3 regions of the Micromonospora nigra genome follow, and region 1 is predicted to be linked to each of the others. Evidence: riboswitches for the same ligand, from Rfam matches in the RefSeq annotation. Region 1 holds a riboswitch; each other region holds the start of a gene.
What was found. A riboswitch is a leader RNA that binds a small molecule or an ion and turns the genes downstream of it on or off. The one in region 1 is predicted to bind cyclic di-AMP.
Positions count from the first base shown of each region.

Region 2: it holds a riboswitch for cyclic di-AMP, as region 1 does, so the genes downstream of both, GA0070616_RS22105 (C39 family peptidase) here and GA0070616_RS14975 (coiled-coil domain-containing protein) in region 1, are expected to answer to the same signal.
Region 3: it holds a riboswitch for cyclic di-AMP, as region 1 does, so the genes downstream of both, GA0070616_RS13060 (C40 family peptidase) here and GA0070616_RS14975 (coiled-coil domain-containing protein) in region 1, are expected to answer to the same signal.

Region 1 is NZ_FMHT01000003.1:3,479,528-3,482,792, forward strand. Features, by position in the region: gene GA0070616_RS14970 (carbonic anhydrase) at 1-170, shown strand, start outside; gene GA0070616_RS14975 (coiled-coil domain-containing protein) at 244-1,257, opposite strand; cyclic di-AMP (ydaO/yuaA leader) riboswitch at 1,262-1,392, opposite strand; gene GA0070616_RS14980 (YibE/F family protein) at 1,559-2,905, opposite strand.
Region 2 is NZ_FMHT01000003.1:5,035,944-5,039,208, reverse strand. Features, by position in the region: gene GA0070616_RS22110 (CDP-glycerol glycerophosphotransferase family protein) at 1-251, shown strand, start outside; gene GA0070616_RS22105 (C39 family peptidase) at 446-1,306, opposite strand; cyclic di-AMP (ydaO/yuaA leader) riboswitch at 1,531-1,671, opposite strand; gene GA0070616_RS22100 (hypothetical protein) at 1,957-2,709, opposite strand; gene GA0070616_RS22095 (hypothetical protein) at 2,916-3,265, opposite strand, start outside.
Region 3 is NZ_FMHT01000003.1:3,082,647-3,085,911, reverse strand. Features, by position in the region: gene GA0070616_RS13070 (pyridoxamine 5'-phosphate oxidase family protein) at 1-9, opposite strand, end outside; gene dcd (dCTP deaminase) at 88-666, shown strand; gene GA0070616_RS13060 (C40 family peptidase) at 755-1,795, opposite strand; cyclic di-AMP (ydaO/yuaA leader) riboswitch at 1,808-1,945, opposite strand; gene GA0070616_RS13055 (C40 family peptidase) at 2,117-3,130, opposite strand.

The sequences.
Region 1 (3,265 bases):
CGCAGACCGTCGAGGCGATGCTGGGCGCGTCCGCCGTGCTCGCCGCCGAGGTGACCGCCGGCCGTTGCGCCGTGGTCGGCATGTCGTACCGGCTGGCGGCCGGCGAGGTACGCGCCGTCGCGGGCGAACCGGTCGACCTCGCGGTCGAGCCGGCCGGCGCGGTCGCCTGAGCCGACCCCGACACGGATCGAGGGCCGCCCCACCGGTCGGTGGGGCGGCCCTCGCCGGGTCTGCGCGCCGTGCTCAGAGCAGTGACACGTGCACGTGGTCGGTGTGGTTCGACGGCCCGCTGTACGACGACCAGCCGGTCGCCGGGAACCAGATCTGCCGGTTCCAGATCACGTAGTAGACGCCCAGCCGGTCGGCGTTGCGCACCAGGAAGGCCGCCAGGTTGTTGCCGTAGATCCGGGTGTCGTCGTTGTACCAGGGCCGGAAGCCGCTGTTCTGCAACGACCAGTCGCAGGCCCGGCCCTTCGGGTGCTCCCACGGGCCACCGGGGCGGTAGCAGCCGACGAACCGCTTGAAACCGGCCTTCCGCACCTCGTTGTACATGTGCAGGGTGCGCGGGGTGATGCAGCCCGAGGTGGTGGGGTCGTTCTTGCTGCACGACTCGGCCCGCCAGTCGCCGTCCGCGCTGCGCCCCGGTGCGACGGCGGCGACCGGCGAGGTGGCGTCGACCTTGCCGCCCGTGACGCTGTAGCCACCCACCAGATTCAGTGACTTCTCCGCGTCGCGCTTCTTGCGGGCGATCTCGTTGGTCAGCTTCTGCTGCTCGCGAACCTCGGCGTCGAGGGCCAGCTTGGCCTGCTCCGCCCGGTTCCTGGCCTCGTTGACCCGCGCCAGCCGCTTGGCGTTGACCAGGTTCAGCTCGTCGAGGGCGGAGGCCCGCTCGACGAACGAGTCGGGGGCGGTGCTCTGCAGCAGCATGGCCACCGCGCCGACCCGGCCCGTCCGGTACGACTGCGCGGCGATCTCCCTCACCTGCGGGGCCAGCGCGTCCAGGTCGGCCTGCGCGCGGCTCACCTCCAGGGCGAACTCCAGCTGGCGCTTCTTGGACTTCTCCAGCCTGCTCTTGGCCTTGCTGAAGTCCCGGTTCGTCGCCTCGATCAGCTCGTTGAGCATCGGCGGGTCGTCGTCGTGCTGCTGGGGCTTGGGAGGGGTGGGCTCGGCCGACGCCGGGAGAGGGCCGGCGAAGACGGCGAAGGCGGCGAACACGGCCACCACAGGCGTCAACCAGCGGCGTAGGGGTGCCGTCACTGTGATCCCTTCCATCGACCGCCGACCGGGTTAGCTGACGGGTTCGGGACGGAAGCGGCCCCTACCGCTGGCGCGGATTCACCCCACGTACCTGGTTCCCCGGCTCGCCTCGCGGCGATTGGGCGGTGGCACCGCAGGCGCCGGAGTGCGCCTTCGGCGGTGACCGGCAGCGAGGTTACCGGACGGTCCCCCGAGGGATCTACGTCCCGATGCCGACTAAATGCGTCATTTCGTAATCGCGGTGGGTGACCAGTGACGTGGTTATCAGCCTCACCCGTCGGGACGGTCACGCTGAGGAGTGTCACCATGCGGTGTCCGTGCTCCTGTCCGGATCGGGCCACCCGGATCGGGTGGCGGTGGACGTGGGGGTGCCGCGTGGGGCGCTGAGCGCCCGCAGCGCCTCGGCCCGGCCCGTGCCCGGCCGGGGAACCTCGGGAGAGGGCGGTGCCTCGTCGGTGGCGGCCCGGTCCCGGCCCGCCCGGGTGACCACGGCGGCCAGGGCCGTCGTCAGGGGAACGGCGGCGATCAGCCCGAGCGTCGCCACGGTGCTGCGTACGATCTCCTGCGCCAGGAACTCGCTGGTCAGGATCTGGCCCACCGCGCGGGAGTCCGCGGTGAGCAGGAGCAGCAGCGGCAGCGAGGCGCCCGCGTACGCCAGCACGATGGTGTTGACCACCGAGGCGACGTGGGCCCGCCCGACCCGCGTCGCGGCCTGGTAGAGCTGGCGCCGGGAGTAGCCGGGGTTGGCGTGGGCCAGTTCGCTCACCGTGGCGGCCTGGGTCACCGTGACGTCGTCGAGCACGCCCAGCGAGCCGATGATGATGCCGGCCAGCAGCAGGCCGTGCAGGTCGACGTCGGCCTGGAAGAAGGACAGCGTCGTGGCGTCCTCGGTGCCGAACCCGGTGAGGTGGGTGGCCGCCGTGGCGGCGAGGCCGAGCAGCCCGGTCAGCACCAGGCTCGCCAGTGTCCCCAGTACCGCCACGGAGGTCTGCCCCGACACGCCGTGGGTCAGGTAGAGCACCACGAACATGATCAGTGCGGCGCCGACGACGGCGACCAGCAGCGGCGACTGGCCGGCGCTGATCGCGGGCAGCACGAAGGTGAGCAGGATGGCGAAGCTGGCCGCCAGTCCGGCCAGTGCGGCCAGGCCGCGCCACCGCCCGAAGGCCACGATCGCGGCGGCGAACAGCACCCCGAGCCAGATCAGCGGGGTGCCGCGCTGGTGTGCGGCGATGTGGTAGCTGCTCACCGTCGGGTCGGCCGGATCGGTCAGCGTGACCAGGACGATCTCGTCGCCCACCTCGACCCGGGGAGCGCCGGGCCCGGTCGGGATCGATGTCTCGACCTGCTGTCCGGCGTCGGGGCCGTCGTCCACCCGCACCGTGACCGTGCCGCACGGCCCCTGGCTGCCCGCCGGGGTGCCCTCCGGGGACTCCGGGGTCGGCGGGCAGGGCTCGGTGACCACCCGGGTGACCGTGCCGTGGTGGCGTGGCGCGTCCTGCCCCGGGTCGGGTCGGGGGGCGTCGCGGGGCCACAGCACCAGGGCGGCGACCAGGGTGGCGACAACGAGGGGGAGCACCGTCGCGACGAGTACCCGCCGCACCCCGGGCGGGGTCGGCGGGGCGTGACGGCTGTGGTCGGCGCCCATGCGGTGTCTCCCAACGAGTTCAGAGCGGAGTACGTGTCGGCGGGCCGTTCCGGTTCAGCACGACCGGAACGGGGCCGTGGCGGCCGACCGGGACTCTCCGGCCGTGACGATGTGACCACGCGCCGCGACGGGAGGGGGTGGCCGGGAGCCGCCGCCGACGGCCGTCGGCGGGCTGGGGGGCCGGCGGCGTACGCGGGCCGCACTGGTGTGGTCTCGGCGGGCCATCGCTGCGAATGGTAGCCACCCCGCTATCGGACCGCAGGTGGCGAGGCACGCGGTGGCGACGCGCCGGGGCCCGTCGGCCGGCTGGTCCACTCACCGGTGGCGCGTACCCCGCCGGTCTCCGCCTCGGCGGCGGCC
Region 2 (3,265 bases), 1.6 Mb from region 1:
CCGGCTACGTGCTGCGCCGCGACATGGCCGACGTGGACGGGGTGCTGACCGGCCTGCTGGACACCGATCCGCTCGCTCCGGCCCGGTGGGAGACCCGCCGCCGCTACCTGGGCGACTTCCCCGTCGAGTCGTACGCCGAGGCGTTCCTGTCGGCCGCGCGGCGGGAACTCGACGGCCCCTCGACGCTACCCGCGCCGCGCGGGCAGGCCGACGCCGGGCGACCCGCGGCCCCCCTGTCCCCCACCGCCTGACGCTGTCCCTCCTTGGCCCGGCAGCCCCCGCGACCTGACGCGTTGTCACCGCGGCGCCCACGACCTGACGCGCTGTCCCCGCGGCGCCCGCGACCTGACGCGCTGTCCCGGCCCGATGGGGGCCGCGACCGGGCGGGACACGACGGCGGGCGCCGGCCCCTCGCGGAGCCGGCGCCCGTGACGTCGTTCGGCGGTCAGGCGGAGTAGCCGCGGGTGGCCGCCCAGTGCGCCAGGTCGATGGTGGTCAGCCAGTACGACGGGGCCGCCGGGTCCGCCGAGTCGGCGATCTTCACCAGCCGCCCCTCGTCGGAGTAGCCGATCACCGCGACGTAGTGGCCGCCCGGGAACGAGTGCCAGCCGCCGTCGGTGTCGGTGGCGGTGCCGGCGACGTTCACCACGACGCCCCGGCCGCCGGTGATGGCCTTGACGACGTCGGCCTGGAGCCGGTCCATCTGCTCCGCGGTGGCCGCACCGCCGGGAATCGTACGGGTCCGGTACGGGCCGCCCTTGACGACGGCGTTGAGCACCCGGGTGGTGTCCTCGGCCGAGTTCGTGCCGGCCTGGGTGGTGCCGAGCTGGACTGCCAGCTCGTTCTGGGTACGGGCGATGCCGGCGGCGCTCAGCGCGTGCCGTACGGCGGCCGGACCGCAGTTGTAGAACGTGTTCTGGGTCTCGTGGTCGTAGTCCAGGCTCTTGGCGGCCGGGGGCTTCGGTTTCCGGGTGACGTCCGGTTCGGCGGTGGCCTTGCGGGCCTTCGGCGACGGTGCCGGCGTGGTCGCGGCGCTGCTCGGCGCGGCCGTCGACGCCGAGCTGCCCGGCTCGGCCGCTGGGGTGGCACTGCCCGCCGGGACGGTCGGCTCGGCGGGGCTGGCCTGGGCGCGGGAGGCGAGGGTGTCGCCGCGTACCTCGGCTGCGACGGCCGGTGCCTCGTCGGCGGTCGCCAGTGCGGCGCCGGTGCCGGTGGCCAGCATGAGCGCGGCGGCGGCACCGGCGACGACCTGGTGGGGACGCTCGGTGACGAGCCGACGGAGTTGACGCTTGACGTGGTGCTTCACAGGGGGTTCCTCCACGGGTTCGGGGCGAGTGCCGCCGTCACCGGCCAGGCGGGGACGCCGCGCGGACGAGGTCCGCACGGTCAGGTGCACTCGGGGATTCGCCCGGGGTGCCGGGCGGGGGCGGTGGCCGGGATCAGCCCGCCGACGAGTCGACGGGTGGGGGCACCGCGGTGCCGTGGAGGCGGGGGAACAATGCGGGGGCGTGATGGTGCTGCACGGGTTGGAACTCCTTCCGCAGCCGCCGACCGGGTTAGCTGACGGATTCGGGCGGGAAGATCGCCCTACCGCGGCCGTGGCTCGCGGATTCACCCCAGTGGTGCAGTGGGTCCCCGGTTCGTGTTTCCACGATTGAGCGGGTCGGTGCGGCGTCGCCATCTGCGATCGGTTACCGCACCGGACGCGCCGACCCTACTGGCCGGGTTCGGACCCTGCCAACCCCTGCTGAGCTGCGTAAACATCTTTCCGGCCGGCAATTTTCCGGACATTGGCGCACTGCCGGTGCTCGATGGGGCCAGACCCGGTGACGGCACCAGAGGGCGACATCCGGAACGGTCGCCGGAAAGGGTGCGCAATCCCCGGGCGCGATGTGCCGGAACGAGCCCGGAATCCGTTTCGCCGCCACGTGACCGGGCTCACCGGATTCCGGTCGGTCAGCCCACCCCGGCCGGCCGCCAGCGGGCCGCCGCAACGGGACGGCGTTGCGCCCCGGGAACCCGCACGGCCGGCACCGGGGCGGGCCGCAGCCGAACGGCCGCGGCGTACGCCTCCGTGGTCAGGGCGCGGGCCGCGTCGACGGCGACCTCCGCGGCGCGCCACGCCGCCCGCTCACGCTCCGCCGCGCTCCGGTACGCCGCCGACAGGTGGTCGCGCACGGCGCGGGCGAGGACGACCTCCTGCTCGGCGGGGTGCCGGCGCGGGTCCCAGCCGGCCCGCCGCCCGAACACGTCGCTGAGCTGGCTGGCTGACAGGTCCCCGCGCCAGTGGGCGGCCATCGCGGCGTGGTGCAGCCACCGCTCCCGGGCGGCGTACTCGGCGGGGGTGTGCGGGGTCCTCGGGGTGGGCAGCGCGGTGGTCCCGGCGAGGCGCCGGGCGGCGGTCTCCGCCCGGTCGTAGGCCCGCCAGGCCCGGTCCAGGTCCTCCTGGGCGGCCCGCCAGGCGTCGCGCCGTCGACGGGCGGTCCGGGCCGCCCCGGCAGCGGCGACGGCCACCTCTCCGGCGTACCGGCGCAGGTCTGCGGCCTCCTGTGCCGCCTCGTCGGCGCCGGCGGTCGGCTCGGCCGGTGTGGTGGCTTCGGGGCGGGCGACCAGGGCGGTGAGCACGCCCAGCGCGACGACGAGCAGGGCCGACCAGATGGCGGCGGCCTGCGGCACCTCGATCAGGAACTGGTAGAGCACGGTCTCCATGGCGATACCTCACGGACGGGTGGTGCGGGTGACGACGGCGACGCCCCCGGCCCGGCGGCGCCGGTGGGCTCGGCCGGGTGGGTGCGGGTGAGGTGCGACGGAACGCGGCGGTCAGGCGGCCCCGGAGGCGGGTGACCGAGGTCGGACGGCCGGGGGTCAGGCAGCCCGGGGGGTCAGGCCGCCCCGAAGGTCAGGCGACCCGAAGGTCAGGCTGCCCGGGGTCGGGTCAGACCGACCGGCGGGGCGCGCGGACCGGGGACCGGCGGACCCGCCCCGGCGGGCGGCGCGTCGACCCGACCGGCGAGCGCCGCACCGGCGCCGGCGGGCCGCATCGCGGCGGGGGTGGGCGGTACGGGGCCGGCGGTCAGCCCGTCGTGCGAGTCGGCCGGGCAGACGTCGGACGGGCAGACGTCGGACGGGCAGACGTCGGACGGGCAGACGCCGAACGGAAGCGCCGGCACGACGGGCGAGTCGAGCCCTCCGGGAGCAGCCTCCCGGAGGGCGGGCAGGGGCCCGTCGACCGGGGGCCGGATCTCGACCGGGGCGGGATGACCGG
Region 3 (3,265 bases), 400 kb from region 1:
GGAAGCCATGCCGACATCCTATCGAACACGTGTACGAAGACCTAGTCCGACACGCAGGTCACGCACACCGCTCGCTATGGTGTTCCGATGCTGCTCTCCGACCGGGACCTGGTCTCCGAGATCAAGGCGGGCACCCTCGCGCTGGAGCCGTTCGAGCCCACCCTGGTGCAGCCGTCCAGCATCGACGTCCGACTGGACCGGCTGTTCCGGGTCTTCAACAACCACCTCTACACGCACATCGACCCGGCGACCCGGCAGGACGACCTGACGTCGGCGATCGAGGTCCCCGAGGGCGAACCGTTCGTGCTGCACCCGGGCGAGTTCGTGCTCGCCTCCACCCTGGAGGTCATCTCGCTCGGCGAGCAGCTCGCCGGGCGGCTGGAAGGCAAGAGCTCGCTGGGCCGGCTCGGCCTGCTCACCCACTCCACGGCCGGCTTCATCGACCCCGGCTTCTCCGGCCACGTGACGCTGGAACTGTCCAACGTGGCCAACCTGCCGATCACCCTCTGGCCGGGCATGAAGATCGGCCAGCTCTGCATCTTCCGGCTCTCCTCGCCCGCCGAACACCCCTACGGCTCGGCGGTCTACGGCTCGCGCTACCAGGGTCAGCGCGGCCCCACGCCGAGCCGCGCCTGGCAGAACTGGCGCGCCTGGCCGACCCGCTGACCCGCCGTCGGCCGACGCACGCCCCGCGAGCGGCCGACCGGCCCGCGCCGTCGGCGGCGCGGGCCTGTCCTCTGGTACGCGGCCGGCGTCAGCCCGGTCGTCCGAAACTGTGGATCGGGCCGTCGTTCAGCTTCTTCATCTTCACCGGCACCCCGGCGCGGGAGGCGTGCACCACCCAGCCCCCGCCCACGTACATGCCGACGTGGTGCAGGTCGGCGTAGTAGAAGACGAGATCGCCCGGTCGCAGCTCGCCGCGCCGGACCGACGCGGTGACCCGTCGCTGCCGCGCGGCGTTGTGCGGCAGCGACACCCCGGCCCTCGCCCAGGCCGCGAGCATCAGCCCCGAGCAGTCGAACGCGTGCGGTCCCTCGGCCCCCCACACGTACGGCTTGCCGATCTGGGCACACGCGAACGACACCGCCGCCCCCGCGGGGCCGCCCGGGTAGGTGGCCGGGCAGGGTGCCGGCCGCAGCGGCCCGCCGCCACCCCTGCCGTACGCGCGCAGCCGCAGTCGCTGCAACCGGTCGATCTCTGCGTTGATCTGCCGCTTGCGTTCCGCCAGCTGCGCCTCGGCGCGGGTGAGCTGGGCGATCACGTCGTCGAGCGGTGCCTTGGCGGCAGCCAGCTCGTCGCGCAGCTCGGCGGCCTGCCGGACGTCGGACTGCTGGTGGTGGGCGTACCGGTCGAGCAGGCCGAGCTGTTCGATCAGCTCGGCGGGTGACCGGCCGCCCAGCAGGGCGTTCACGGCGCTGACGGTCTCACCCTTGTACGCCCGGACGGCGAGCTGCCCGACCCGGTTCATGGCCTCGTCCACCCGCTGCTGGAGCGGGGCGATGCGGGCGGCCAGGTCGTCGGCCTCCCGACGCCGGTCGGCGAGGTCCTGACGGGTCGCGTTGTGTTTCTCGATGACGGGTTCGAGCCGGTTCCAGTCCTCGTCGATCTGGCGCTCGATGTCGGCGACAGTGGGGTCGGCCTGGGCCCCGGTGGCGCCTGCCGTCAGGACGACGGCGACGCCGAGCAGGGCGGCGAGTGCGGTGGTGCAGCGGTACCAGCGTGGGCGCGGCGCAGCCGTCATCGGGCCGGCGATCGCCGGCCGGGTCAACGGTGGCCGCGGGGCATGGTGTGCCACCGGGCTCCGTACTCCTTCTTCCTCAGACCGCCTACCGGGTTAGCTGACGGGTTCGGGCGGGAAGGGGGCGCCCTACCGCAACGGCTGCGGATTCACCCCGGGGAACCTGGGTCCCCGGCTCGCTCGGAAGCGACTCGGCGGTGTCGGACCGTCGCCATCCCGGCCGGATGGTCGGTCACCGGCCCGACGGAGGACCACGTTAGGGACGACCACCGGCGATGCGCAACGGATTCACGCGATGACACTCCGTGCTGATAGCCGACAGAAGCGAAGACCCCCGGACGCTTGACCGGGGGTCTTCGGGCGGCACTGCGTGACGGGTCAGCCGGGTCGGCGAAAACCCGCCAGGGGCATGGTGGTGATGCTGGAGACGTTCACCGGCTTGCCGGCCCGCGCGGCGTGCACCATCTGGTTGTTGCCCAGGTAGAGCCCGACATGGTGCAGGTCGCTGAAGAAGAAGACGAGGTCACCGGGGCGGGCGTCGGCCCGGGAGATGGCCTTGCCCTCGTTCCACTGTGCCCCGGTGAAGTGGGTGAGGTAGATGCCGGCCGCCTTGTAGGCGTACTGGGTCAGGCCGGAGCAGTCGAAGGTGTTCGGGCCGGTGGTGCCGAAGACGTACGGCTTGCCGATCTGCGCGCAGGCCGTCCGGATCGCGATCCTGGCCGCCTCGCTGACCACCCCGTTGATGGTGGGGCAGTTCGTCGTCTTGACCGTGGTCTTCGGCAGCGACGCCTCCAGGCGCTTGACGTCGGCCTCGATCTGCTTGCGCTTCGCGGCCAGCTCCGTCTGCTGCTTGGTCTGGGAAGCGATGAGGGCGTCGAGGCTGCGCTTGCGGTCGTCGTACTTCTGCCGGACGCGCACCACCTCGTCGATCTGCCGGCGCTCCTGCGCCGCCAGGCGGTCGAGCAGCGCCATCTGCTCGCCGAGGGTGTCCGGGTTGGCGTTGAGCAGCAGTGCGCTGATCTCCTGCGAGGGCCCGTTGACGTAGTAGCGGGAGGCGAGGCTGCCCACCCGGTTCATCGCCAGTTCGGCCTCCAGGGCCAGGGGCTCGATCTTCTTCTCCAGGTCGGCCGCCTTCTTGCGGTTGACCCTCAGCTCCGAGCGCACCTTGTTGTACTGCTCGATGGTCGGTTCGAGCTTGCGCCACTCCTTGTCGATCTGCGCCTCGATCTCGTCGACCGTGGGTTCGGCGTGAGCGGGCGCGGCGAGCACGCCAGCGCCGACAGCGACGGCGGCGGCGAGGACGAGCAGCGCACGGGCGGCGCGGCGCAGGCCACCCGGTCGGGTGTTCCGCTTCGGGCCACGACGATGAGGGGGCACGGCTGCCACCGGCATCGACTCCTTTGCAACCGACCGCCGGGCGTCCCGCCGAGAGGTGGAGAGGCGGGACAGACGACCCACACAGCGGTCGGTGCCTCAGAGTAGGGAAGCCGAGAGGTGGAATCAAGACGACCCGAGAGAGCTTCACGT